Regions from separate parts of the Marinomonas sp. TI.3.20 genome, predicted to be linked through region 2. Evidence: predicted binding sites of a transcription regulator. Region 2 holds the regulator's gene; the other holds the start of a gene.
What was found. Region 2 encodes LexA, which represses DNA repair genes until DNA is damaged. Its sites were predicted from a motif close to TACTGTNTANNTANACAGTA; they were not measured.
Positions count from the first base shown of each region.

Region 1 (15,156 bases), on a different contig from region 2:
GAAACGTAATTTTCCCCTCACGATCCATTCTGACATAGGAAATGACTCGTCACCAACTTTGTATTTACCATTGATGGAGAAGGTATTGGCGTTGTATCCAGATAACAAGATTGTTTGGGCGCATTTAGGGCTGTCTCAGGAACAGATTAAGATGAAGGCATCTGACCACATTGCGATCTTGACGCGTTTGCTTGATAAATATCCGAACTTGATGATGGATATCTCATGGCGAATTTTGGATTATTACTACTTTAATAAACCCGATAAACAAGCTAAATATGTGGCATTTTTAAATAAATATTCGACGCGCATTTTACCCGGAACCGATTTTGTCGCTTTTCTAGGAAATACTTTCAAGGTTTATCAAAGTGAGCTAAACGCCACTGGGCGTATAAATCAGTACCTTAATGATGAAGCCTTTCGAAATATTGCTTTGGGTGAAAATTATTTTAAATTATTAGGGCTTGATTATCAGGCTCCACAGATTTGTACACATTAATTAGGCCGTTTTTCTTCTTCTTGTTGTTGAGGGTTAGGATTTAGCGCACATTTCTTCGTCACAAGAGATGCTTAAAGCCAGAGAATAAGCGCGATATTTTTAGTGGTATTAGTCACTATGTAAAATATGGAATGAGACTGTTTTGTTGAGCTTGGTAAAAAAAGAATGGTTTTTGGTGGGAATGCTCGTCGCTATAGGTTTGGCGGTGCTATTTCCCATGGCAGGCGCCAGTCATGGGCCATTACATCTTGATCAAGTCACACAGTGGGGAATTGCGTTTGTCTTCTTGTTACATGGCGTGAGCCTTTCTCCGAGAGACGTTCGTAAAGGCCTGAGTAGTTGGCGGCTGCATCTATTTATTCAGTCGGCGACTTTTGTTATTTACCCGCTTATTTGGGTGTTGCTAGGCCATTGGTTTGAGCAACTCTTGCCGCAAGCGTTGGCGTTTGGTTTTTGTTTCTTATTGATTTTACCCAGCACGATTTCTTCTTCTGTTGCTATGACGGCGATTGCTGGCGGTAATGTGCCCGGTGCTATTTTTAATGCCTCGTTATCGAGTGTGTTAGGGATTTTTCTGACCCCGCTGTTTGTGCAGCTTTTTATGAGTGTCACCGGTGGGCATATTGATATTGGCCGTACGGTTGGTCATATTGCCGTTTTATTGCTATTACCAATGGTTGTAGGGCAGTTAATACGGCCATTCATTGGTGAATGGTTGACTCAATATAAAACGATTACGAGTAAATTAGATAAACTCGTCATTTTACTGATTGTTTATAATGCGTTTTGTGATTCTGTGGTACGTGGTATTTGGCATGATTTTGACTTAGTGACCTTGTTCACTGTGATTGTTTTATGCCTGTTAATTTTATTGTTTATGATCGGCTTATTGATAGTGCTGGCAAAGTTTCTGGGCTTTGAGCTGGCGGATCAATCGGCAGGGTTATTCTGTGGCACAAAGAAAACGCTCGCGGCAGGTATACCAATGGCGAAAGCCATCTTTGGTGCCAGTCCTATGCTAGGTATGTTGTTATTGCCCATTATGATTTATCATCCTCTTCAGATATTTATTTGCGCTGTATTGGCAAATAAATTGGCCGCGAAAAATAAAAATACCCTCTAATAAAAATCGGCTCGATTAGAAAAATAGTCGATTAAACGTTACTGCTCTACATTGACTGAAACATTCATATTTTAGACTTCTGTTTTTGTGTAAAAAGCAGACAATATATTCTTTAAATATCTCTTACTATTTTGCAGGTCAAAATGAACTTGGATTCTCCTATGGTTGATCAAGTATCGACTAAAACTCAATATTTTCGCGTGATTATGCTGGGTGTTGCCGCGTTTATTGTTAACACCACAGAGTTTGTCCCTGTTGGTTTGTTGTCGTCTATTGCTAAAGACTTTCAGATTTCACCGGCACACGCAGGCTGGATGCTGACGGTTTATGCTTGGATAGTGGCTTTAATGTCTCTGCCGCTGATGTTGATTACTGGCAAAGTGAATCGTAAAACCTTGTTGCTTTGTAGTTTTATACTCTTTGTAGTTAGTCATATTTTATCGGTTGTGGCTTGGAGTTTTGACGTTCTAGTAATGAGTCGTATCGGAATTGCCCTTGCTCATGCTGTGTTCTGGTCGATTACGGCCTCGATTGCTATTCGTGTTGCGCCATGGGGTAAGAAAAACTTTGCGTTAAGTGTATTGGCGACAGGCACAGGTTTGGCCATGGTGCTCGGTGTGCCGATCGGTCGTTTAATCGGAGAATCTTTAGGGTGGCGAACAACGTTTGCCGTGATTGGCGTTATCTCTTTAGTGATTACCATTGTGTTATCGCGTTTGTTGCCAAGTTTACCAAGCTTGTTTTCGGGCACGCTTAGTAAAGTGTCAGAATTGATGAAAAATCCTATTTTGATCTTCTTGTATTTATTTATCTTTTTGATTTTTACCGCGCATTACACCTCTTATAGCTATATTGAGCCTTTCTTAAAAGAAGTTGGACATAGCAGTGCTGGGTTTACGACGCTCATTTTATTGTTATTTGGTGGTGCTGGTATTTTAGGCAGTATTTTATTTAGCTATTTTGGAGAGCGGGCGAATTCTCAATTATTGGTAGGCAGTACTTTAGCGGTCGCTTTATCAACCGGTGGTTTGTATTTTGCTGCCCATGATGAGTTCTCTATGGTGTTGTTGGCTATCTTTTGGGGAGCTGCTCTTATGATGGTGACATTGTCTGCACAAGTACGTGTCTTCAACGTGGATACCAATGCCTCAGACATTATTATGTCTTTATTCTCAGGCATTATTAATTTAGGCATTGGGGCTGGTGCGCTGATAGGTAATCAAGTTATTCAACGCGTTGATATTCAAAGTGTCGGCGGTGCGGGAACGGTATTTGGGGTCGTTGCTTTGGCGGTCATTGTCTATACTTTACGCCGCGTGGTTACTCGTCCTTATACCGAGTTGCCGCGCTCTTAATAATGATGGTTTGCTGCTCAGCATTCAACGCAATTACTCAAAGAATCACTAACCAAGGAAAGCCGTAATAAAATAATGTATTACGGCTTTTTTTGTGATTTACCTCCCGTCTTGAAATAACTTATTCCGCAGGCAAACCTAATAAAAACACCAATAAACAGATTATTGAAATGACGCTATAGAAGGCTATTTTTTGCGTACGTCTTGTCACATCTTGAGTTTGGTAGGCGACAATAGCGGCGGTTGCAGACTGCAAAGTATAGAACAATGCAAAAGCGCGTGAAGCATAAGCAATAATCGCGTTGACGTCGGTTGCCCATGTGAGAGAAATTGTCACAATAAGAACGAGTAAGTAAGCATAGCGGATAGGAATTTTTTGTTGAGCGATGTCTTCTACCAAACCGCCTGCACCCGAGGTGTCCGCAACAGACGCCGAAAATTGACTACCAATGGCAGCAATTGATATTAATATTGGAAGGAGTATTGCGACAGGCGCAACCATGCTTGTTATGGCTGTCACATCCGCGCCCATGCCTTGACGGAATAATACCGTCATCAGGCTTAAGAAAATAATGTAAATCCCTGCAGAAATCCATTGGGCGAGACGCATGGTGCTAATGCGTAATTCAGCTGGATGTTCACTTTGTAGGTAACGAGATGTTTCAAAGCCTTGTACGACAATCAGTAAGCCTAAAAGTACGCGTAAGTCATGCAAATCTATCGTCGAATCTAACTCGGGTAAGTGCCAACTTCCTGAGGAAATTAACTTAATGTTATACACGGCTAAAGCAAATAAAAGACCCGCAATCATGCCAAGATTAAGGCTCACTGCGTAGCTTTCAATTTTTTCTAATTGGCTTAATCCACGCCACATTCCAACGCCTCCGATGAAGAGCAGAATAATCGTGGTAATCACGTTGGACCAGAGTTCGCTTTCATAGCCAAATGCTTTTAGTAAGAAGGCTGATAATAGCTGTAAATAATAGGTAACCGAGATGAAATAGGCGCCTGCTAAGACAATACGAGAAACGAAAGAAACCGTTTGTGCTGGTCCTCTTTGGTGTTCGATAGGTTCAAAGTGGCGAATATTAAAGCGAATAGCACTGCCAACAGAATAAGACAGCAGTAACAAAATCCCCATGCAGAATACCGCAAAATAACCGACTGAATCAGCAAGTAATGGTGCGACGACGAGGAAGCCGCTGCCCATAATAGAAGCCAATGGGGTGACTGTCGCTCTCCAACCTTCGATGCGTGCGAGTCTGGGTGAAAAAGCTAAATAAAGAAAAACGCATAATGCGATAGTAACAATTGAAAAATTCAACATCCGTGGTAATTCCTGTCCACTATTATCGTAACAAAACAAAGAGTTATAACGATTAAAAGTACAATTAAAAGGGCTTGTTAGTGTGTTTTTGATTCGCGCTGTATCTTACGCCAATACGTTAACGCTATGTAGACTTAATGCATCGCAGATTTAAGCTTAAATTTGCGTATTGTTTATAGAAAAAGGAGTCACTCTTTATCACAGAGTAGGAAATAGAGAGTAGGGCAGGAAATAGAGTGTTTTTTGTTCAGTGTGTAAACTGTTTGCAGATAGGGAGGAATCCCTTCGAATTTACTGATTAAGTCATCTAGATCTAGCATGCTGTTGAGGGTCTTTTTATCACCCTTGGGAGTTAGAAAATGAGCAAAACAGTCGCAAAAATCATAGTTGATACGCTCAGTGAAGCGGGTGCCAAACGTTGTTATGGCATTGTTGGCGATACCATAAACCACCTGACGAATGAGATCCGAGGCTCAGAAATAGACTGGGTGCATGTTCGACACGAGGAGGTCGGGGCTTTCGCGGCAGGTGGTGAGTCTTATATGACCGGCCAGCTTTCTTTATGTGCAGGAACGTGTGGTCCAGGCAGCTTACACTTTATTAATGGTATTTTTGAAAGTCATCGAAACGGCGCACCGGTGGTGATGATTGCGTCTAATGTTGATCGTCGTGAAGAAGGGCTAAACTTCCCTCAAGAAGTCGATCAAAAATCACTGTATGAACAGTGCTCTGTTTTTTGTGAACGAATCTCTCATCCAGATCAGGCGCGTCGCATTACCGTACAAGCTGCTCAGTCTGCACTTTCAAAAAACGGCGTGGCGGTCATTATTGTGAATGGCGATATGTTCCAAGAAACCGTGCATGATGATGCGCCTTGGCGTGTTCATTTAGCGCAGCCTACAGTGCGCCCCAATGATTCCGAAATAGCCGAATTGGCTACCATGGTGAATGCTGCGAAACGAGTGACTTTATATGCAGGCATTGGCGCTAAAGGGGCTAGAGATGAATTGGTTGAATTATCTAATGTACTAAAAGCGCCTATTGTACATAGCTCTCGCTCAAAGGAATTTATTGAACCGAATAATCCCAATCAAGTCGGTATGACAGGGGTGTTGGGGAATCGAGCAGGTATGGAGGCGGTAGCAGATTGTGACTTGTTACTTTGCCTTGGGAGTGACTTTGCGTACACCCAATTTTACCCAGAAAAAGCGAAGATAGTACAAGTAGATAGTGACGCCAGTCATTTAGGTAAGCGTAGTCCGATTGATTTAGGCTTAGTCGGAGACGTTAGAGATACGGTCAATGCGTTGTTACCCAAATTATCGCTTAAATCTGATCAAGCGCATCTTACAAAGGCGCTTGATCAGTGGAAAAAAGACAAAGAAGACTATGTGTCAGAAGCGAAATCGGGGAGTGCATTATTGCATCCTCAAACAGTGGCCCATACGTTGGATAAACTTGCCGATGATGATGCCGCGTTTACAGCCGATGGTGGCTCGCCAATGGTGTGGTTATTACGCCATTTAACGGCAACAGGTAAGCGCAGTTTTTTAACGAGTTTGTTACACGGCACCATGGCGAATGCCTATCCACAAGCGTTAGGTATCGCTAAAGCCTACCCAAACCGACAAGTGATTGCCATGTGTGGCGACGGTGGCATGAGCATGTTGATGGGGGATTTACTGACGTTAGTGCAAGAGAATATCCCTGTAAAACTGCTTATTTTTAATAATGAGTCTCTTGGTTTTGTAGAAATGGAACAAAGGGTAGAAGGTTTGTTAGACTCTTTTACCGATTTGAAGAATCCAGACTTTGCGAATGTTGCACGTTCACTTGGTTTAGAGGGCTGGCGGGTCGACAGTGTGGACCAGCTTGAAGAGGCCATGAAGCAATGGTTAGCGACAGACAAACCTGCTATTTTGGATGTTAAGGTGAGCCGTATGGAATTGGTTATGCCACCAAAAATAGAGGCAAATCAAGTTGCTTCTACGGCGATGTTCGGATTAAAAGCGGTTCTTAATGGTCGTACTGATGAAGTTGTGTCTTTACTGAGGGATAACTTTTTGCGTTAATATTTTTACGTTAATAAACATTATGCGGTGATACTAAGGTCTGGTCTTTAGCGTCACTGCATAAAATAAAGGGAAAAGGTTTAATGCTTCAAAAGGATAAGGACATATTAGAGTTCGACTTAGATCAAGATCACATTATTATCCAAAGGCGCTACGAAGCCCTTGGTGCTTTAAATGATTTTCTGATTGCTGTGTGGTTTTTGGTAGGCAGTTTCTTTTTTCTCAAAGAAGCCTTGGTGGTTGATGGTACTTGGTTATTTATTTTGGGCAGCGGACAATTGTTGATAAAACCGATTATTAAATTAATAAGCTTAATACATGTTAAGCATGTATATAAAGCCACGCTTAAGCAACAAGCCTCCTAAACTCTCTGCTTCTTTAGAAGCAAGAGAGTCTATTGTTTTGAGATTCAGTTCATTGTTTCGTGATTCAATCTTTATTTAGTATCTCGATAGGACTGCATCTGAGTTTTCAAATCTGGATCTGAGGCCTCCAAAAAGGCTTTTACTTTTGCGATATAGTTGCTGTTTTCATCCGCCGGAATGCCAATTTCATGGGCATCGGCCACGGCAACCATCGCATCTTGGTCGTGCTTTCTGTATAGATCGACCATTTTCTCTGCGCTGTCTTGAGAAACCCCTAGTGCTTCAAACGCAGACCGCCCCATTCGTAAACTACTGTCGTGAACTTCACGAACGATATCGCGACAACCGTAGGACCACAAATCATAAACATGGTGACGATCTTGTGCCCGCGATATGACGTGCAAGTGAGGAAAGTGCTCCATAACGTATTTGACTAACTTGGATATTTGTTCTGGATCGTCAATGGCAACGACGAGTAATTTCGCGTCTTCTATTCCCGCCGCGAGCAATAATTCAGGTCGAGTGACATCGCCAAAATAGTTGTTTACGCCAAAACGCTGCAGTGTTCTAAGTTGCTTTGTACTGTAGTCGATAACGGTGGTTTCGTACCCTGCAAGGCTTAGCATTCGGTCAATTAGACTGCCCATACGGCCAGAACCCGCAATGATGATTTTTTTATCATTAGGCATGCCGACACCTTGAGGTTGGTCATCTTTATCTTTCAAATAACGTGGGGCTAAATAGCGATCATAAAGGATAAAGAGGATTGGGGTGAGTAGCATAGATAGTGCAACAACAAGTAAGAGTTGATCTGCTAGTGCTTTAGGAATAACGCCATTAGCGACTGTAAATGATAGTAGAACAAAGCCGAATTCCCCCGCTTGAGCCAATCCTAATGCAAACAGCCATTTGTCTGCCCCACGTATATTAAACGAGACTCCCAAGAGTAATAACGCGAGCATTTTTAATACAATAACGCCGAGCGTCATCGCTATTATTATCGTGAAATGACTGGCTAACAGACTGAAGTTAATGCCCGCACCCACAGTCATGAAGAACAAGCCCAGTAACAACCCTTTAAAGGGAGCAATGTCACTTTCTAGCTCATGTCGGTAGGGTGAATTTGCTAATACAACGCCAGCTAAGAAGGTGCCAAGTGCAGGAGATAGTCCCACAACAGACATTAATAATGTGGTGCCAATAACAAACATTAATGCAGTGGCAGTAAAGAGTTCACGCAGTTGAGCAGATGCAATAAAACGGAAAACAGGACTGGATAAATAACTGCCGCCCAAGACGACGGTGATAATCGCACCAATAGTCACCAGCGTTACTTGCCATGTAGAAAGACCTTCTAGTAGATTCCAACTACCACCGTGGGTCGATGCTTGGCTAACGGTATGACTCAGCGCGTTAAGCAACTCTGGCGTGGCTAATAAAGGGATAAACGCTAACATCGGAATAACAATGATGTCTTGAGCGAGCAGGACAGAAAAAGAGGATTGGCCACCATCTGAGCGTAGCAGGCCTTTTTCACCAAGGGTTTGTAGGACAATAGCAGTAGAAGAAAGCGCAAGAACTAGGCCGACGGCTAGGCTAATTCGCCACGACTGATTTAACAACATGGAGGTGCCCATAATAAGGAGTGCTGTCAGCACTACTTGGCCGCCGCCTAGGCCAAGAAGGCGGGTTTTCATAGCCCATAGTTTTTTAGGGTTTAGCTCTAGTCCGACTAAAAACAGCATCAAAACTACGCCTAGTTCGCCAAAATTTTGCACAGAAGCGAGATCGACATTTAACACAGAAAGAATAGGGCTGATGATAATGCCCGCTAATAAATAACCGAGCACAGAGCCTAGTCCCAGCCTAGCAGCAATGGGCACAGAAACAATTCCAGCAACAAGGAAAATAAATGTCAGTAGTAAAGCATCAATCATGTAGGGCTGTTCCTAAAGAACTTTAATATGAAGGGTAATAATAAAAGGTTTATACACTTTTATCTTGTCTGTGTTAGCTGTTTTTGTATTTTTATAGATAAATAGTGCGGACTGGGAGTGGGTCCGTGAAGGGATGAAATCGTCTTATTAGATTTTGTAATAGTTTGTGAATCAAAACACCGCTTAAGTGCGATGTTTTGATTCCATTAACCGCGTCTTATTGCTTAGGCGGCATCACTTTCAATATAGCTTTCGGTATCCTCAAAAGAGTCCGAGTTTTCGTCTTCGTCGTAAAGAGCATCTTCATCTGGTTCAATCACAAGATCTTCTAATGGCAGCGTAGTATTGCCGTTCGCTTGCGGTTTTTTAGACTTTGTTTTGCTTTTTGGTGTGACTTTTCGTTTTGCTCCTAAGGCTTCTAAAAGCGTTTCTTTGTTTTCTGCAAGATACATAGACAACGCTTCTTTTTGAGCATGATCCCCTGCTAACTCACTGCTATCAAGCACTTCATAGAGAGCATCGGCTGTGTCGAGTAGCTTGTCATAGGCATCGGCTTCTGTTTTGGAAGTAAATGTCATTTTTTCAATTCCGTCACGTTCTACAACGTATTTAATAACTACAGGCATGATCCACCTTCCTGAAAAATAATACTGTACGAATATACAGTATTATTTTTCACTCTGTCTAGTGCTTTTAGTTGGTGATTAATAAAATGATTGATAAAGTGGCGCTCTTAATGAAGGAACCTTATTGTTATGTCATTCGAATTTTCTCAGCTTAATTTTTCAGATTTGGATTTCTCAGTGGTGAGAAATCATCTCGAAATATTTTTGACAATCCTCTGGATTTTACTGTCTTACATTATTAGACGTTACACCAAACGTGCTATTCGTCTGCATGCGACTTTAGAGCATGACAAAAAGCGTCAGCGGATTAATTCAATAGACAATATTTTCAATCTTCTTTTAGTGGTTGGCTTTATTCTTATTTGGTCTTCTGAGCTACAAAATATTGCTATTTCTATTGCTGCGTTCATGGTGGCTTTGGTCTTAGCAACAAAAGAATTTATCTCTTGTATCGTGGGGGCATTTTATCGTGCGAGCACTAGGCCTTATCAGGTTGGAGACTGGATACGAGTAGCCAATTGTGAAGGAGAAGTAACGGACAGCGATTGGCTTTCTACGACGCTTTTTGACGTGGATTTAAAAGGTGGGAGTTATGGCTATACCGGTCGAACGACTGTTATTCCGAATAGTATTTTATTGACACATACGGTTCAGAATTTGAATTATATGCGTCGTTATGTCACTCATAACTTTTCAATTTCCAGACTAACTGATGACGTGAATTTGTTTGAAATTAAAGGCCAAATACTGGATAAAATACGTGAATACAGCGAGCATTTTCATGAAGTGGCAATTCGTTATAACAGCCTCATTGAAAAACGTTTAGACATTAAAATATCTGGCCCAGAACCAAGAGTTCGAATTACCACTTCGCCTGAAGGTTACAACGTTTTTACGGTGTCACTGTTTTGTCCTACAGAAGAAGCGATGGTGATTGAGCAAAAAGTGACGGAAGACTTTATGAATTTTTGGTACGAAAAACGGGCGCAGCAGTGATTAGACTGCATTCTTTTAGGAGAAATACATGACAATTCGTCGAGCAATAGCGGTCACTGTTTTATTGATATCAACGCTGACTCTTGCAGGTTGTGATGGTTTAAGCGTAAGCGAAACCGAATTAAATCAAGCGGTTGCGAAACAATTAGAACAACCTAAGTCCAATCATATTCAATTGACACTTGAAAGTGGTAACACGTTAGATATGAACCTATTGGTGAAATCTGCCCATATTGATTTAACGGATCGAGACGGTGGTTTGGCGCTGGTGGATATGAAGACTGAATTACAGGGGACGTTGAGCGCTTTTGGGCAGTCTTTTTCGTTTAGTACTAAGGTGAATCCATCGTTTGAGTCAGGTGTCCGACTAGAAGAAAATCGAGTGTATTTAGTGGCGCCAAAAATCACTAAAATTGCCGTAGAAGGTTCAAGCTTTAACGATAAAATACTGCGCTCGACATTGGGGTCTTTACATGATGATTTTGAGAAAAAGTTAGCGCAATATTTTGATACGCACCCCGTTTATGTGCTAAACCATTCAACAAGAGAAAAGGCAACGGCTTCTATGATTAAGGGAATATCAATCAAAGAAGACGCAATAGAGTTCGCCATTTTCTAAGGACACTCTATAATGTCGCGCAAAATGTGCGATTGCACTGATCAATTAAATAACTGAGCTACATTGCTGAGCTAAATTAACAGAGGAAATACCATGTCCATTGCTGACAACCAAGTCGTTCAATTTAACTACACACTTCGTCACGGCGAAGAATTGATCGAAACTTCCGCGGGCAAAGACCCTATTTCTTATTTACACGGCCATGGCAATGTTATTCCTGGACTTGAAAAAGCCATGGAAGGAAAAGAAGTAGGTGCGGAATTTGAAGTGACTGTACCAAGCGCAGACGCTTATGGTGACCGTCATGAAAATCGAACACAAGAAGTGCCAGTGAAGCATCTCCAAGGTGGTAAACGCTGGAAACCAGGCATGATCGCGATGATTCAAACAGAGCAAGGCATGCGTCAGGTGACAATTATTAAATCTGGCCTAAAGCGTGCCATAGTCGATCTAAACCATCCTTTATCCGGTAAAGATTTAACGTTTAATATTGAAATTGTAGAGGCTCGTGAAGCAACAGACGATGAAATTGCTCATGGTCATGCGCACGGTGTCGGTGGTCATCACCACTAAGTAATATTATTGCTTAATAAGCCTCTGTTGCCTTTGGTAGCAGGGGCTTTTTTTGTTTTTAGAGGACAGCAATCGTGTTGTCTTTCACATAGCGGTACTGACGGCAACTGTCATAAGCATGCTCCGATTTTAAATAACGCCGGCTTTTATTTTAATGGGAATCGTTATCAATAACTTGACAGGTAAGTTATCACGTTTCATTATTGATAATAGTTATCATTTCAATAGGCGGACAACAGCATGAGCCATTATCTCGTTCCATTTTCAGTGATTGAGCAAACCATTCAAGGCGGTCAGTGCGCAGATTCGCCAGAAGTGCTTTACCATTACCTTAAGATCAGTGAAGAATATGCCGATAGACTAAATATTACTGATGCTGTTACATTGCATCAGAGAGTATTTAATGTCTTATTAGATACTGTGTGTGACACCCACATCGCGCCGCATTGGCGACAAGTCTGCTTAGACATGGTGTATCGACCTTTGGCGAATTTAAAACGGCTGATTGTGACTTATCAAGACGCTAAAGCTTATTTCAGAATGGAGCATGATTTACGAACCCTCAGCCACTATTTTTTATGCTCATTAGAATCATAAGGAAATCGTTAGATTATGAAAATGCGAATTGAAAAAGACAGCATGGGTGAACTAAATGTCCCTGAAAGTGCGCTTTATGGCGCACAAACTCAACGAGCAATTAATAACTTTCCTGTTAGTGGCGAGCCTCTTCCTGAAGCGTTTATACGCGCTCTTATTCTGATCAAAGCGGCTGCGGCACGAGCTAATGAAACTCTAAAATGCATTACTTCTGAGCAGTCTCAGGCGATTCAAAGCGCGTGTGAAGTATTGTTGAGTGACACAAACCTAATGACGCATTTCCCTGTGGATGTGTATCAAACAGGCTCTGGTACTAGTACTAATATGAATGCGAATGAGGTGATAGCAACGATGGCAAGTCGTCACTGTGATACGCCGATTAGCCCTAATGATCATGTGAATTTTGGTCAAAGCAGTAACGATGTGATACCGAGTGCCATTCATGTGAGTGCGAGCATTGAGCTAACGGGGCATTTAATCCCAGCGCTTTCACATCTAAAAGCCGTAATTGAAGAAAAAGGCGATACATTAAAAGGTTATACCAAAACAGGCCGAACGCATTTAATGGATGCTATGCCGGTTCGTTTTGATCAAACGTTTCACGCTTGGGCTGCTCAACTCGGCGATAATTTAGATAATTTGCAGTACATAGAGACGAAAATTACTCGCCTTGCACAAGGTGGAACGGCGGTTGGTACCGGTATTAATGCACACCCTGAGTTTGCCGCATTGTTTGCCAAAGAGCTTTCTTATTTAACTAAAGTAACCTTTACACCTGGTGAGAATTTCTTTGCTTTGATAGGTTCCCAAGACACAGCTGTCGCGCTGTCGGGCCAGCTGAAAGCGGTAGCCGTCACGTATATGAAAATCGCCAATGACCTTCGTTGGATGAATTCTGGCCCATTGGCTGGTTTAGGTGAAATTACTCTGCAAGCCTTACAACCTGGTTCATCTATTATGCCGGGTAAAGTGAATCCTGTTATTCCTGAAGCCGCGGCGATGGTAGCGGCACAAGTTATTGGTAATGACGCTGCGATTACCATTGGTGGGCAAGCTGGGAATTTTGAGCTCAATGTTATGTTACCAATGATCGCGAAAAATTTGCTTAGCAGCATTAAGTTGTTAGCGAATAGCGGTCAATTGTTAGCGGATAGTGCCATTGCGACATTGACGATCAACGAAGACAAGCTGAATGAAGCCTTGCATCGCAACCCGATTTTAGTCACCGCATTGAACCCTATTATTGGTTATGCCAAGGCCGCTGAAATTGCCAAAAAAGCGTATAAAGAAGGGCGTCCTGTTGTTGATGTAGCGGAAGAAAATACTGATTTGAGCCGAGAAGAATTATTGGCTTTATTAGATCCCGCAAAATTAACCCATGGTGGATTATAGTTTCACGATTCGTTTTGTCTCTCTTGCTAAAAAGCATAAATAGACCAGCGCAAATGCGCTGGTTTTTTTGCAAAGTTTACATAGGGTCAAGGTGGAGATGGGTCTTTATTCGTGTATTTCTTGTGATGTTAAAAAGGTGATCCGATGCTAATACTTGCCTATTAAACAAGATAATGATTATCTTAGGACTCTTTCGTAAAGCATGATATCGAGCAAGTGCTTCGTTCGTTAAATGCAAGAAATAGTACTTAATTTGGAGGCACCGATGAATTCGAAGTTTTTTCTTCGACCAGCGACCATGAGCGACGCCGATTGCTTATTGGAATGGCGTAATGACATAGTTACGCGCCAAGCGTCTCTCTCTCCAGAAAGAGTGGAAGTAGCGAGTCACTTGAAATGGTTAAAATCGACTATTCATAATGAGCATCGTAAGTTGTGTATTGCTGAGTTGAATCATCGAGCGGTCGGAACAATACGTGCAGATAAAGACAAAGACAAAGACGGTTGGATTTTATCTTGGACTGTCGCACCTAAATCTCGGGGTAAAGGCATCGCACAAAAAATGTTAAATGCCTTTATTCAAGGCTTCGATGGCGTGTTATTAGCACAAATAAAAGCGACTAATATTGCGTCGCAAAAAGTCGCTGAACGGGCTGGATTTACATTAATAGAGAAATCGGAAGGCGACGATCTATACCACTACCATCGAGTCTGTAGAGCTTAATTAATTATCAAAACGAATTCGAACCTTCGGTTCATCTGTTTTTTTCTCGGTTGGATTGCGCAGAGGATCTACTAATTTTTCCAAGCCATTAATTTTGATTTCCAATGCCAGTTGTAGCCACTGTCCTAGATTGCCACTCGGCCAACCTTCTTTGGCAAACCATAGTAAATAGGCTTCGGGTAAGTCAATCAAAATACGGCCATTGTACTTTCCGAATGGCATCGTTTGGCGGGCAACTTGGACAAGATCTTGTTGGGAAAACATAGCTGGCTCGTTTATCAAAATTGTTTAGCGTATTTAATCATAGGCACGGCTTACTGGCTATGCAGCCATCGCCGTGGCGTCTTTTGTTCTATCTGATACCAGCCAGTTGCCCACTGCGTTCCACCTTGTGTGGACTTAACTTATTTGAATAACACTATTTTCAATTTATAGAAGCACAACTGACATAAATTGATTTTTAATATATCTACTCATCCAAGCGTTAAGGAATAGCAATGAAATTGATCACAAAGAATCTACTTCTGGGGGGCATTTTAGCTCTATTTACCTCTTCGGCTTTTTGTAATACTTCGCCTTTAGCAACAAATACACATGTGCCATTTGATATACACATTACCTTTAGCTCCAGAGATGTATTGAGTTTAGCGACACCAGAACAAATCAAAAACAATCCTTCTTTCTTTAATGCATTACGTCATTTTGAGTCTCCTGTTATGCATGCGACTCAAAACATACACCATGAGAAAAGTCCACTTTCATTAGAAAAAGCCTTTTCCGGTACGAAACAAACAACGACGTTAATTTCCCAATATACGACGCCTAATAAGGTGCATTTAAATGTGAAGCTAAACGCATCTTCACATACCGCATCTTTTCAGGGAGATTCTATTTTGATGGTAGATTTCACCTTTAACATTAGTGATGGAAAAGGGGATGCCATTAAGATTA
Region 1 is NZ_JBAKAS010000005.1:68,265-83,420, reverse strand. It holds gene V6259_RS07295 (amidohydrolase family protein) at 1-499, shown strand, start outside; gene V6259_RS07290 (bile acid:sodium symporter family protein) at 642-1,622, shown strand; gene V6259_RS07285 (sugar transporter) at 1,766-2,977, shown strand; gene V6259_RS07280 (hypothetical protein) at 3,099-4,304, opposite strand; gene V6259_RS07275 (thiamine pyrophosphate-dependent enzyme) at 4,664-6,376, shown strand; gene V6259_RS07270 (YrhK family protein) at 6,460-6,741, shown strand; gene V6259_RS07265 (cation:proton antiporter domain-containing protein) at 6,813-8,678, opposite strand; gene V6259_RS07260 (YebG family protein) at 8,903-9,304, opposite strand; gene V6259_RS07255 (mechanosensitive ion channel family protein) at 9,434-10,300, shown strand; gene V6259_RS07250 (DUF1439 domain-containing protein) at 10,329-10,919, shown strand; gene V6259_RS07245 (FKBP-type peptidyl-prolyl cis-trans isomerase) at 11,013-11,492, shown strand; gene V6259_RS07240 (hypothetical protein) at 11,733-12,089, shown strand; gene V6259_RS07235 (class II fumarate hydratase) at 12,105-13,481, shown strand; gene V6259_RS07230 (GNAT family N-acetyltransferase) at 13,747-14,205, shown strand; gene V6259_RS07225 (DUF3820 family protein) at 14,206-14,469, opposite strand; gene V6259_RS07220 (hypothetical protein) at 14,703-15,156, shown strand, end outside.
Region 1: the regulator LexA is predicted to act here: its motif matches at 9,327-9,346, upstream of V6259_RS07260 (YebG family protein).

Region 2 (15,156 bases):
CCAAATCATTGATAAAGATAACGAATCAGGTAAACACAATGGCGTTGTTATGACGCGCTTCCCACCTGAACCGAATGGCTACCTACACATCGGTCATGCAAAATCTATTTGCCTAAATTTCGGTATAGCTCAGCGTTACAATGGTCAGTGTAATCTTCGTTTTGACGACACCAATCCTGAAAAGGAAAGTGTTGAGTACATTGAATCCATTAAACGTGACGTCGAATGGCTAGGGTTTGAATGGAAAGATGAGCCGAAATTTGCTTCTGATTATTTTCAGGCGCTTTATGATTTTGCGGTTCAGCTGATTGGAATGGGCAAGGCGTATGTGTGTGAGCTAAATGGCGAGCAAATGCGCGAATACCGTGGCACATTGAAAGAGCCAGGTAAAAACAGCCCTTATCGAGATCGTTCTGTTGAAGAAAACCTTGCCTTGTTTGCAGACATGAAAGATGGCAAGTACAAAGATGGTGAAGTGGTTCTGCGCGCTAAAATTGATATGGCGAGCCCGAACATGAATCTACGTGACCCTATTATTTATCGAGTGCGTCACGTGCATCACCACCAAACGGGTGATCAGTGGTGTGTTTACCCAATGTACGACTTCACTCACTGTTTGTCTGATGCATTAGAAAACATCACGCACTCTATTTGTACGCTAGAGTTCCAAGATCATCGTCCATTGTACGATTGGGTACTGGATACGTTAGGTACGGCACACCCACAGCAAATTGAATTTGCACGCTTGAACCTTAACTACACGGTGACCAGTAAGCGTAAATTGAAACAACTTGTTGACGAAAAACATGTACATGGTTGGGATGATCCGCGTATGCCAACGATTTCCGGCTTGCGTCGTCGTGGTTATACCGCCTTGTCGATCCGTAATTTCTGTGAGCGCATTGGTGTGACTCGATCTGACGGTATTGTCGATATGGGCATGCTAGAGCACGCAATTCGCGAAGACTTAGATGCGAATGCAGGTCGTGCTATGGCGGTGCTAAACCCGATTAAAGTAACGCTGACTAATTACCCAGAAGACAAAGAAGAAATCTTCACGGTGAACAATCACCCGAAAAATGAAGACGCAGGTCAGCGTAAAGTGCCGTTCAGTAAAATGCTTTACATTGACGCGGCCGACTTTGCTGAAGAGCCGCCTCGTAAGTGGAAGCGTCTGACATTAGACGGTGCGGTTCGTTTGCGCGGTGGTTATGTGATCACTTGTGACGAAGCGATTAAGAACGATGCGGGTGAAGTCGTTGAGTTGTTGTGTCGTTATGACGAAAACACCTTGGGTGTGAATCCTGAGGGTTACAAGCCAAAAGGCGTTATCCATTGGGTAAGTGCGCAACATGCCGTTGATGCTACCGTGAATTTGTACGATCGCTTGTTCAATCATGAAGCACCAGACGCAAATCACGAAGACAAAACCTTCTTAGATTTTATCAATACTGAGTCTTTGACTGTGTTAACGAATGCGAAAGTTGAACCTTCTTTGTTGGATTCTGAAAAAGGCCAAGGCTTTCAGTTCGAGCGTGAAGGGTATTTCTGTCGTGATCTAAAAGAAGATGGCGTGGTCTTTAACCGCACTGTAACGTTGCGGGATTCTTGGGCAAAAATTGAAGCGAAAGGGAAATAATAGAGATGTTGAAGATTTACAACACCCTGAGTGGGAAGAAAGAAATTTTCAAGCCAATAGAAGAAGGCAAAGTTGGTATGTACGTTTGTGGTAACACAGTGTACGACTACTGCCATATTGGTCATGCTCGAGCCATGATTTCCTTTGATATTATTTCACGTTTCATTCGCCACCTAGGGTACGAATTGAACTATGTGCGCAACATTACGGATGTGGATGACAAGATCATCAAGCGTGCTGAAGAAAATAACGAGTCAACTCAGGCGTTGACTGAGCGAATGATTGCGGCGCAACGTGAAGACGAATTGCGCCTTGGCAATAAAATGCCAGATCGTGAGCCTAGAGCCACAGAATTCATGCAAGAAATCATCGACATGATTCAAGTGCTTATTGAAAAAGGTTTTGCGTATCATGGTGCTTCTGGTGATGTGTATTACCGTACATCTGCCTTTAAAGATTATGGCAAGCTAAATAATCGCAAGCTTGAAGACATGCTAGCGGGCGCGCGCATTGATGTTGAAGTGGCCAAAGAGCACCCAGCGGATTTCGTTTTGTGGAAGCAAGCGAAAGCAGGAGAAGTGTCGTGGTCATCTCCTTGGGGTGAGGGGCGTCCTGGTTGGCACATTGAGTGTTCTGCTATGTCGACAAACTGCCTAGGCAGTCATTTTGATATTCATGGTGGTGGTCCAGATCTTAAATTTCCGCATCATGAAAACGAAATTGCTCAGTCCGAAGCGGCAACCGGTAAGGAATACGTAAATTACTGGATGCATTGCGGTGCGGTTCGAGTCAACAATGAAAAAATGTCTAAATCGTTAGGCAACTTTTTCACCGTACGCGATGTGTTGGCTAAGTACAATCCTGAAGTGGTTCGCTACTTGATGGTGTCTAGTCAATATCGCAGTGCGATTGATTATTCTGATCAAAGTCTAAATGAAGCGAAAGTCGCGTTAGAGCGTCTGTACACTGCGTTGCGTGGTCAAAGTACGGCTGCTGAGTATCTTCCTGCGGAATTTACTGAGCGCTTTGAGGCGGCCATGAAAGACGACTTCAATACCGCTGTTGCTGTGTCTGTGTTGTTTGAATTGGTTCGTGAGTTAAATAAAGCCAAAACAGACAATGCAGAACAGGCTGAATTGTTGGCAGCAGAGCTGGTGGCGTTGGCAGATTTACTGGGTTTGTTAAAGCAAGATCCAGAGTACTTTTTGCAAAACAGTACCGTCTCTGAAGGCCTAGATGACGCCGCTATTCAAGTCTTGATTGATGAGCGTACTCAGGCTCGTAAAGATAAAAACTTTGCGCGCAGCGATGAAGTTCGTGATGAGTTGGCGGCTCAGGGGATTGAGTTGTTGGATAGCCGAGAAGGAACGTCTTGGACTAGGCGTTAAACATATAAAAATAAAAGGCGATACCTGCACATATCAGGTATCGCCTTTTTTTTTATTGTTCTTTTTGAACGCGAACGGCAAGTACGTCGCAAGGCGCGCCGTGTAAAACACCGTTGGCAGTAGAGCCAAGTAGTAACGCTAAGCCGTGACGGCCGTGACTTCCGACAACAATAAGATCGACCTGTCTTTCTTCAGCAATGCGATGGATTTCGCTTTCAATACCACCTTGAACAACGCATGCTTCTTTAACGGGGACATCAAGTTGCTCTTCAAGAATGGACATGCGCTCTTTTGCAGCGTCATGTAACTGTTGTTGAATATCAGTGATATCAATAGGGACGTCACCACCGTAAGCATAGTTTAGTGACTCTATGACGTGTACGATAACGAGTTCAGCGCCTAGGGGTAAACATAAAGACGCGGCTTTATTGGCCACTTTGATGCTCTCATCGGTGAGATCAACAGCGAGTAAAATTTTCTTGTACAACATAAAAACCTCCAAGCTCAACGCTATAATTTATTTTAGTTCCAAAAACAAAGAGACACTTAATGGTCGTGCTAATAATTGTGTTAATTACACTTTCCCTAATGGGATCCGCCTTATGGATCATGCCCCCAAAACAAGAGCGACGACGGATGGCATTAAGGATGTTTGCTAGAAAGCACAATCTCATTGTCCAGCTTACATCAATCGGGCTGCCTGACAAGTGGGATAAATCAAAGGAAGTGCATAAAGTTTGCAGTTATGCTCACTATAGGGCTAAATCGCTTCCGATCACCGCAGAGAAAGTATTATTACTCACCTACGATGTCTGGAAATATCATCAAGCAGCACCCGGCTGGTGGTCTAGTAAGGCGCTAGCGTTGTGCGATAAAGATAAAGCGCAATTGGCGTTGTTGTTACCATTAGTCAGGGCGATAGAAATCACGCGTGAATCTGTGGTGGTTTATTGGGATGAAGCCGGGGCCGAAGAGTCGGTTGAGTTAATGTCCGAATTGTTACCTTCTTTGGCTAGTATCTCATTGGTTTAATTTGCATTTTTGTTAATTGTCGGATCAGTGATGTCGTCTCCGGGTTGTAGATTTTGAATGAGTTGACTCAGTGCTTCTTCTGGATTGTCTGTGGTTTGAATGGCTTCAATCTTAGGGGCTAAAATTTGTTTCATTTTGTCCGTTACAAATGTTTGTAATGCTTTCTTTTCTGGTCTTTCGATGGAATCAGATTTGATATGAGATAGAATCACCCCATATAGAGATTGAGCAACGCGACTATCGCCGCTAATAAAGTTTTTGTTTGCTTGTACTATTTGGCGATTAAGTTGGACCCATAGGTTCAACCAGCGCAAATAATCGTAACAAGCTTTGTAGTGTGAATGACTTAAGCGGCCCTGTCTTCTGAGGAAAAGAAGCATCTTAGCGACTTTTGTTAGGCGCTCTTTATAGTTTGCTTTTTGTTGAAAGCTTAGCGGCTCTGGAGTTGGATTAAACTCAATAGGGTCGGTGTTGCGATCATCTTCTGCTTTAGTGATGCGTGCTTCGATACGTTCGGCATCATCGGCATATTGGAGCAGCTCGCGTAACGTATCGATATAATAATCATAAAGAACATCACTAGCGATCGAATCTGTGTCAATATCTTTTAAACTGCGCAGATGATATTCAACTCGATCAGCGCGATTTGATAGCTGAAGTTGCTTAAAACGTCGTTCAGTTTGTTCTTTTTCTTTCTGATGTGCACGTGAACCAATGATTACGGAAAGCACCACGATAATCATTAAAAACACAATTGTAAGAATTTGGAGGAGCGCCATGATTGTCCTTAAGCAATGAATTCAGTATGTTAAATAAGAAATACTAGATTCAGCAAGCGATAATGTGAGAAACAATACAGTGATCGCTTGTCATATAAAAGGTGTTTGCTTAATATCAGCGCCCCGAAAGACTAAATTTCGCAAACGTAGATTTGCAGACGTACTTAAATAAGGCTTACACAGTTCAATGGGAAAATCACTGGTAATCGTGGAATCGCCCGCTAAGGCGAAAACCATCAATAAATACCTAGGCAACGATTATGTTGTGAAATCGAGTGTGGGACACATTCGAGACCTGCCGACAGGTTCAACAGCAAAATCAACTCCGCAGGAGCGAGCAAAACAAGCCGCTTTGACGAGAAAGATGAGCCCAGAAGAGAAGGTTGAGCATAAACGCCGCAAATCTCGACAGCAGCTTATTTCTCGAATGGGCGTTGACCCGGAAAATGGTTGGGAAGCGCACTACGAAGTGCTTCCGGGCAAGGAAAAAGTGGTTGAAGAGCTAAGACGTCTTGCCAAAAATGCCGATACCATCTATCTCGCGACCGATTTGGATAGAGAGGGTGAAGCTATTGCGTGGCATCTTCGTGAGGCCATCGGTGGTGATGACAGCCGCTATAAGCGTGTCGTGTTCAACGAAATTACAAAAAAAGCCATACAAGCCGCTTTTGAAACGCCATCCGAACTTGATATGGATCGTGTTAATGCACAGCAAGCACGTCGATTTTTAGACCGTGTTGTTGGTTTTATGGTGTCGCCATTGTTGTGGGCAAAAGTGGCTCGTGGCTTGTCCGCAGGTCGCGTTCAATCAGTTGCAGTACGCTTGATTGTTGAACGTGAAAAAGAAATACGCGCTTTTATTCCTGATGAGTTTTGGGAGTTGGATGCGAATTTAACAACGCCAGCGAAAGATACGATCAAATTTGCAGCAGCAAAATATCAAGGCAAAGAATACCGTCCTGTGAGTCAGGAGCAGTCTGATGAGCATCTCGCTCGCTTGAAAGATGCCGATTACTTAGTAAGTAATCGCGAAGATAAACCGACAAGCAGTAAGCCATCAGCACCATTTATAACTTCTACCTTGCAACAAGCCGCGAGTACTCGACTTGGTTATGGCGTTAAAAAGACCATGATGTTGGCTCAGCGCCTTTATGAGGGTGGTTACATTACTTATATGCGTACAGACTCAACTAACTTGAGTTTAGAGGCTGTAGAGGCGCTACGCGGATATATTGCTGAGAAATTTGGCGACAAATACTTACCTGAAGAACCTATTCGCTACAGCAGTAAAGAAGGGGCTCAAGAAGCCCATGAAGCGATTCGTCCTTCTGATGTTAGTGTGCGCCAAGAAGATTTGTTAAGCATGGAAAAAGACGCGCATCGTCTTTATGAATTGATCCGTGCTCAGTTTATGGCGTGTCAAATGACGCCTGCGCAATACACATCTACGACTGTCACTGTAACAAGTGGTGAGTATGAGTTTAAAGCCAAAGGACGTATTTTACGCTTTGATGGTTACACTCGTGCTATGCAAGGTGTGGTTAAGAAAGGCGAAGACAATATTCTTCCAGATGTTGCTAAAGGTGAGACTCTCACTCTAGAAGCATTATTGCCAGAGCAGCACTTTACTAAACCAACGGCGCGTTTTGGTGAAGCCAGTTTAGTAAAAGAGCTTGAGAAACGTGGTATTGGTCGTCCTTCTACGTATGCATCAATCATTTCTACTATCCAAGATCGTGGTTACGTTCGAGTAGAGAATCGTCGCTTTTACGCTGAAAAAATGGGCGATATTGTGACTGAAAGATTGGTGGATAGCTTTCACTCCCTCATGAACTATAGCTTTACTGCACAAATGGAAGAGCAGTTGGATGCAGTGGCAGAAGGTCGTGAGAACTGGATTGAAGCACTCAATGCTTTTTATAATGGTTTTAGTGCTGTCTTAGCCAAAGCAGAAGATCCTGAAGATGGGATGATGCTGAATGAGCCAACACCAACCGATATTGCTTGTCCTACTTGCGGAAGGTCAATGCAAATTCGAACTGCTAGTACAGGCGTATTTATGTCTTGTTCTGGCTATGCGTTACCACCAAAAGAGCGTTGTAAAGCGACGATTAACCTTACTCGTGGTGATGAAGCAGTTGCTGTAGATGACGATGAAGCAGAATCAAAAGCGCTGATCAATAAGCGACGTTGTGATATTTGTGGTTCTGCCATGGACAGTTATTTGATGGATGAACACCGTAAGTTACACGTGTGTGGTAACAATCCAACATGTTCTGGTTATGCGGTGGAAGAGGGTACATTTAAGATCAAAGGGTACGATGGTCCTGTACTTGAGTGTGATAAATGTGGCTCAGAAATGCAGCTTAAGACAGGCCGTTTCGGCAAATATTTTGGTTGTACCAGCGACGATTGTAAAAATACTCGCAAGCTTTTGAAGAGCGGGGAAGCGGCGCCACCTAAGATGGACCCAGTTCCGATGCCTGACCTAGCTTGTTTAAAAGTAGAAGATCATTACGTTTTACGTGATGGTGCAACGGGTTTGTTTTTAGCGGCTAGTCAGTTTCCGCGTAAGCGAGAAACTCGAGCACCGCTGGTGAAAGAATTGCTTCCTTACATGGAGCAGATCGATCCTAAATATCACTTTTTCTCTAATGCTCCAGTTATGGATAACGAAGGTCGTCCGACCATTATTCGTTACAGTCGTAAGACGAAAGAGCAGTATGTGATGACTGAAGAAGAAGGTAAGCCAACGGGTTGGAAAGCCTATTATGTTGGTAAGCAATGGGTCGTTGAAGAAGGTAAGAAAAAGAAATGAGTGCTGCAACTCCAGCGAGTTTAACCAATCAAAAGTTGGATTCAGCACGCCGTTTTCTTCGACAAAGTCAAGAAGATGCAGGTTCTTGGCTTGGCGCAAGTTTGGAAGGGGCCGCAATCTTTCATTTGCGCAGTGCGTTGAATGGATTGCTACAGGAGGTTGGTTTGGCTTACCAACTAACCTCTGGTTTGCAACTTGACGGTTTGTTGAAAGAAGCTAAAGATAAAGATGTTGTCGTGCCGGTATTAGTCGAACTGCATGACTTATCTTTGCAATCTGGTTCTTGGCTAAATCAATTAGAGCAAGCTTATTTGGTTCAATTTGAATGCCGCTCTTCCATGTTTGTTAAAGCCAATGAAGCAAACTTGATTGGTCGTGGCGGCGATGACGGTGCATCGGTTAATGTGTTTTTATCTAAGCTAACGGAGTTGGTGTTGCGTTTTAGAGAAGAATCCTCAGAGTATTAAATATGAAAGAATCCTATCTAGAAATTATTGAGCTGGACAATGGCGATATTGTATTGCGTCCAGCTGGCGAAGAGGGCGAGAATGCAGAGCCCTTGGCAACATTAACAATTTCTGATGATACTAAGTCTTATCTTAAAGAACGTTATTTTGAACTGGCAAAATGCATGTTTCATGCAGGGATTGATTTTGTTTATTCGGAAGAAGAAACGTTTGGTGATGACATGGAGTATCCAGAAGATATGGATGTAAGGCCTAAAATATTGCATTAAAAAAGGCGAAGCATTTGCTTCGCCTTTTGGCTTTTCGGCTGAAGGTTCTGATTTAAATAGTTTGGCGTATGACGCCTACTGAAAGTCCTTCAATAGCAAACTCTTCGCTTTCTAAATCTACAATGATATCGTCAAAGTCTTCATTTTCCGGTACTAAGCGAATTAAGCTGCCTTTTTGGAAAAATCGTTTAACAGTGACTTCTTCGCCTATTCGAGCAACAACAATTTGGCCGTCACGAACAGTTGTCGTCTTATGAACAGCAAGTAGGTCTCCTTCCATGATGCCTATGTTCTTCATGCTAGTGCCAGAGACGGAAAGAAGGTAATCCGCCTTAGGTGAAAACATCGCGGCTGGAACATTAACATGAGACGCGACATTTTCTTGGGCCAAAATTGGAAACCCAGCAGCGACCTTGCCAATAACGGGTAATCCGGCATCCGCTTTTTCTGCTAAAGCAGGGTCTTCAAGCAGGCGAATGCCACGGGATGCGCCGGAAAGCATTTCTATGGCCCCTTTTTTAGCGAGGGCTTTTAGATGTTCTTCAGCGGCATTGGGAGATTTGAACCCTAGGCGATGGGCTATTTCTGCACGAGTTGGAGGAAAACCTGTTTCGCTAATAAATTCACGAATGGTTTCTAGTACGTCAGATTGTCTGTTGGTTAATTTAATCATAGCGTCATCTGGTTGTTTATACAGTAACTGTTATTATATACAGCATTATTCAAGATACTCAATAAATTAAATGCTTTCAGATGAACTAAAAACACAAATTCACCTTGCTTACCGAGCCTCGCTGGAAGCAAAGTCCCATAAACCTAGAGTTGGTCAGCGTCAGATGATCGGCACAATCGCCCGTACTTTGGGAAATATAAAGCAAGGGAGCGAAGGTGAGCGGTTAGACGAAAAGCATGTGGCCGTTGTTGAGGCGGGGACGGGGACGGGTAAAACACTGTCTTATTGTCTGGCTGCGATTCCAATTGCAAAAGCGCGTGGCTTAAAGTTGATTATTTCAACGGCAACCGTAGCCTTGCAAGAACAAATTCTCCATAAAGAATTGCCTGATCTGTTAGAGCATACCGAATTAAGTTTCAAATATACCTTAGCAAAAGGGCGTGGGCGTTATCTTTGTTTGAATAACTTGGAAGGTTTTCTGAGTTCTGAAGAGCAAGGTATAGAGGATATGTTTGCTGGGTTGTTTGAACAACATCTTCAATCTGATGATATTAACACCGCGCTTTATCAAGAGATGGATGTTGCTTTATCTAAGGGTGAGTGGGACGGCGACAAGGATAATTGGTCTGGCATTATTAGGGATCAAGATTGGCGCCGCTTGACTACGGATCATCAGCAGTGCACTAACCGCAACTGTGCTAATTACTCTGCGTGCCCGTTTTTTAAAGCGCGCGGTGAAATTGAAGACGCGGATGTGATTGTTGCCAACCACGATTTAGTGCTTGCTGATTTATCGCTTGGTGGTGGGGCAATTTTAACGCCGCCGAAAGAAACTATTTATGTTTTCGACGAGGGGCATCATTTGCCTGATAAGGCAATCGGCCATTTCCGTCACGAGGTTCGTTTGCAACAAAGTATTACCTGGTTGCGACAGCTCGAAAAAAATCTAGTGAACTTAAAGCAAGAGTTGACCGATGACGTTAGCTTAACAGGGCAGTTGTTGCTTAAAATTCCTCAACAGATTCAAAGTATTGTCAATTTCATCCAGTACGCACAGCAAGGTTTAGCGCCTTATATTCAAGGCTTGGGCTTGGATCAAGAGAATAATCAGCATCGTTTTGAGTTTGGTGTTATTCCTGATGAGTTACGGCAGCTAGCCTATAGTTTGCAGACCTCCTATCAGAAGCTTTTCAATAATATTGAAAGTATTCAGGACGAATGCAAGAAAACCAAGCAAAACGAAGGGATGGGTGTGACGCCGGAAACTGCTGAAACCTGGCAGCCAATTTTGGGCGTTATATTGGGGCGTTTAGAGCAAAGTGTTGAGTTGTGGCGTTTATACTCGGCGGTCGATGACCAGAATTACCCACCGAACGCGCGCTGGTTAGTGGTTACAGGGCAAGGTATGGAGCAGGATATTGAATTAGGTGGTTCACCTATTTTAGCGGCCCATACATTGCGTCAGCAATTGTGGGATAAGTGTTTTGGGGCTATTGTTACCTCGGCGACATTGACTGCCCTAAACCAATTCCACCGATTTAATATGCGCTCAGGAGTGCCGCACGAAAGTGAGTATTTGCGAGTTTTAAGCCCATTTGATTTTCAGAAAAATGGTCTGCTGGTCATACCTGATATGGAAAATGAACCCAATCGGGTTGAACAGCACACACAAGAGATTGTTCAATATCTTGATAAACAAGTAGATTCTAAGAAAGGCAGTTTAGTGCTATTCTCTTCGCGTCGGCAAATGGAGGAGGTGGCTAAATCTCTTTCTGCCGGATTGCAGGATATTCTATTGATGCAAGGGGAGCAGTCAAAACGCGTTATTTTAGATTCGCACAAGGCGCGTATTGATGATGGTAAGGGCAGTTTACTGCTTGGGCTCGCTAGCTTTGCCGAAGGGGTGGATTTACCTGGTGATTATTTAACGTGTGTTTATATCGCAAAAATTCCGTTTGCCGTGCCTGATGATCCAGTAGAGGCAACGTTAGCAGAATGGATTCAAAAGCGTGGTGGGAATCCATTCATGGAGATCACCATTCCAGATGCATCATTACGCTTAGTGCAGGCGACGGGTAGGTTGCTACGTAGCGAATCAGATTCCGGCGAAATTCATATTTTGGATAAACGCTTGCGCACAAAACGATATGGGCAGCAGCTAATTAATAGCCTACCTCCTTACAGACAATAATAACTTACGAAAAGCAAGGGGTGATAAAGACTTATCATTTAGGTACACTCCACGCAAAGACACATAAACGTAAAAACACATAAGAAGCATATAGATTCCAATATGGAAAACCAAAAGACAGAACCTACATCAGAACAAACAGTAAAACCAAAGCGTCCTCGTCGCTCTAACAAGCGTTTTAAAGCAGAAAGTAAGCCAGCCAATGGGGTTTCTGATAAATCTGCTGAAGGTATTATCAATAAGCCGGTGGAAGGTGCTAAACAAAATAGCGGTACCTCAGTATGGTCTATTGATGATTTCAAAGTGGATGAAGTGGCGGATAAAACACGCTTTCATGATTTGAATTTACCGGATCGTGTGCTTAAGTCTATTTCAGAAATGGGATTTGAGTATTGCAGTGAGATTCAAGCGGAAACGCTACCGATTACTCTGAAAGGATCTGACTTGATTGGTCAGGCGCAAACAGGAACGGGTAAAACAGCGGCCTTTTTGATCGCTATGATTAGTGATTTTCTAGATTATCCTTTGACGGAAAAGCGTGCAAATAATCTTGCTCGAGGCTTAATTATCGCGCCGACTCGTGAGCTTGCATTGCAAATCGCGGAAGAGGCTGTGAAATTAACGGCTAACTGTCATTTGAATGTTGTCGCACTCGTCGGTGGAATGAGCTACGAGAAGCAGAAGCAGCAGCTTGAAACTGAAAATGTAGATATTTTAGTCGCTACGCCAGGTCGTCTATTAGACTTTGCGCGACATAAGAAAGTATTGCTTAGTCATGTCGAGTGTTTGGTTTTGGATGAAGCCGATCGCATGCTGTCTATGGGATTTATTCCAGATGTTAAAAGCATTATTCGTATGACGCCACATAAAGAAAAGCGTCAAACTATGTTGTTTAGTGCAACCTTCCCAAAAGATATTCAAGCGTTGGCGACTCAGTGGACCTACTTCCCGAAAGAAGTGTCTGTTGTTCCCAAAGAAGCGACTAACCAGAATATCGATCAGGTGATTTATACGGTTGAAGCAGAGCAGAAATGGCCAGTGCTTAGAAAGTTGATTGAAGACAATGGTAATCAGCGAACCATTATCTTTGCCAATCGTCGTGATGAAACGCGTGATTTGTATGAAAAACTTCGAAAAGCCAATATTAATTGCGCCATCTTGTCGGGCGAAGTGGCTCAAGATAAGCGTGTTAAAACGTTAAAAGGCTTTAAAGACGGTGTTATTCAAGTCTTGGTGGCGACCGATGTTGCGGGGCGTGGTATTCATGTCGACAACATTGAGCTTGTGGTTAACTATGCTTTGCCTGAAGATCCTGAAGATTATGTACACCGTATTGGTCGTACTGGTCGTGGTGGTGAAATGGGTAAATCTGTCAGCTTTGCCAGTGAAGACGATGCGTTCCTAATTCCTGAAATCGAAAAGGTTGTTGGGGAAAGTATTCGCTGTGAATACATGGTTAACACGTCACTATAACAATCGCTATCTAAGTGAGTGGCTATGAAGTTAGAACATCACTTTGCCGGATTAGGAGAGGCGTTTTATGCAAAAACGTCGATCCAACCCCTCCTCAAGCAGCGTTTGGTTGAGTTTAACCAAGCGCTCGCTCATGCTTTATCCATTGATATTAAATCACCTCAAACTAAGCGTATTTTAAGTGGCGAAGAGCCAGTAGAAGATTCCTTAAGTATGGTTTATGCGGGACATCAATTTGGCGGCTTTTCGCCGCAACTTGGTGATGGTCGCGGTGTTTTATTAGGTGAAATTCTCGATGATCAAGGGTGGCTTCACGACCTTCATATGAAGGGCGCAGGGCCGACGCCTTTTTCACGTCGTGGTGATGGTCGAGCGGTTTTGCGTTCATGTATCAGGGAATATTTGGCCAGTGAGTTTATGCACGCCATGTCCATTCCTTCGTCACGAGCGCTAGCGCTTTATACTAGTTCTCAGGCGGTCTATCGTGAGCAACCAGAGCCGGGTGCCATGTTGTTGCGGACTGCACAAGGGCACATTCGTTTTGGTCACTTCGAGTATTTCTTCTATCAAGGCAAAGAAATCGAATTAAATCAGCTTATCGACTATTGCTTGAAGCATTACTACTCAGACTGTCTGGCGTCTGATACGCCTCTGGAGAGTATGTTGATTCAGGTGGTAGAGCGTACCGCTAGAATGATCGCTAAGTGGCAGGCGGTTGGTTTTCAGCATGGCGTGATGAATACGGATAATTTTTCTTTCACAGGCGAAACCATTGATTATGGGCCATATGGCTTTATGGAAGATTATCAGCCTGATTGGGTGTGTAATCATTCGGATCATGAAGGGCGCTATGCTTTTTCGCGTCAGCCAGGCATAGGCTTGTGGAATTTGAATTGTCTCATGCGATGTTTTTCAAAGCACCTTGAGCGTGATCAGTTGGTTGCGATCCTGCAGCATTATGAAATCGCATTGCAAACCCATTATGAAGCTTTGATGACCGCTAAGCTTGGTTTGCCTGAGGGTCATAATGTGACGAATTTACTGTCTTCTTTGTTTGCGATTCTGGCCCCTGAGAAAATGGATTACAGTCTGTTCTTCCGCTTATTGAGTCATTTGTTGCCTGACGAGTTCGACCTTATCTTGGATGAGGTAGTCGACAGAGAGCGAATGCGTGCCTGGTTGCTTGATTATCAACAAGCTAGGCTGGCGTTAGAGCAAGATTGGTCGCAAGTTAGTATGGCGATGCGACAAGTGAATCCTAAGTTTGTATTAAGGAATTACCTTGCCCATGAAGCGATTGAAGCGGCTGATCAGGGTGACTTTTTACCTTTCCGACGTTTGTTGTCAGTATTAAGTGCGCCTTTTGATGAGCATCAAGCCTGTGATCAGTTGGCGCAGCGCTCCCCGGAGTGGGGGCGTTTGTTAGAAGTAAGCTGTTCCTCCTAATAATTATTAGGTGTTATATTTTTGAAGAGAAGGGATGATGAAAAAACAATCAGTATGTGTATTGGGTGGTGGTAGTTTCGGCACCGCATTGGCTAATATCATGGCGAACAACGGTCATCAAGTAAGTCAATGGATGCGTAACGAACAGCAGGTTGAAGAGATTAATTTGACCGGGCTGAATAGTCGTTACTTGCCGAATGCGCCCTTGCATCAAGAATTGTTAGCCACTAGTAATTTAGAACAGGCGATCAAGGAAAGTGACACTATCTTTGTTTCTATTCCGTCGAAGTCTTTTGAACAAGTTGTTGAGCGTATTGAGCCGCTATTAACGGCAGATAAAATACTCATTAGTACGACCAAGGGATTTAATCCAAATCGTTTTGAACTTATGAGTGATATTTTGCGTCGTAACACAGTGACGCAAAAGATTGGCGTGCTAAGTGGTCCTAATTTAGCAAAAGAAATCGCTGCTGGACACATGACGGGTTCGGTTATTGCGAGTGCTGATGAGTTGGTGCGGGCGCGTGTTATTGAATTGTTAAAATCCCCTACATTTCGCGTTTATGAAAACACTGACAGCACCGGAGTCGAGCTGGCTGGCGCGCTAAAGAATATTTACGCTATCGTCTGTGGTTTGGCAAAAGCTTTGCAGGTGGGTGAAAATACCATGGCAATGATTATGACGCGAAGTTTGGCAGAAATGAGTCGCTTTGCGGTGCATTTTGGTGCCAACCCGATGACGTTTCTTGGTTTGGCAGGAATGGGTGATTTGATAGCTACCTGTACGTCACCGTTAAGTCGTAATTATCGGGTGGGCTATTTCATTGGTTCAGGAAAAAATTTACAAGCCGCCATCGAAGAGATTGGTGAAGTGGCTGAAGGGGTGAATACATTGCGCATGGTGATAGAAGAGGCTAAAAAACATGGCCTTTACATGCCATTGGCAGAAGGCTTATCTAAGCTTCTTTTTGATAATGAAAA
Region 2 is NZ_JBAKAS010000020.1:12,508-27,663, reverse strand. It holds gene V6259_RS16790 (glutamine--tRNA ligase/YqeY domain fusion protein) at 1-1,639, shown strand, start outside; gene cysS (cysteine--tRNA ligase) at 1,645-3,027, shown strand; gene V6259_RS16780 (universal stress protein) at 3,080-3,517, opposite strand; gene V6259_RS16775 (hypothetical protein) at 3,577-4,059, shown strand; gene V6259_RS16770 (DNA topoisomerase I) at 4,056-4,838, opposite strand; gene topA (type I DNA topoisomerase) at 5,026-7,656, shown strand; gene V6259_RS16760 (DUF6586 family protein) at 7,653-8,123, shown strand; gene V6259_RS16755 (hypothetical protein) at 8,126-8,392, shown strand; gene lexA (transcriptional repressor LexA) at 8,445-9,065, opposite strand; gene dinG (ATP-dependent DNA helicase DinG) at 9,136-11,256, shown strand; gene V6259_RS16740 (DEAD/DEAH box helicase) at 11,359-12,729, shown strand; gene V6259_RS16735 (protein adenylyltransferase SelO) at 12,754-14,175, shown strand; gene V6259_RS16730 (NAD(P)H-dependent glycerol-3-phosphate dehydrogenase) at 14,213-15,156, shown strand, end outside.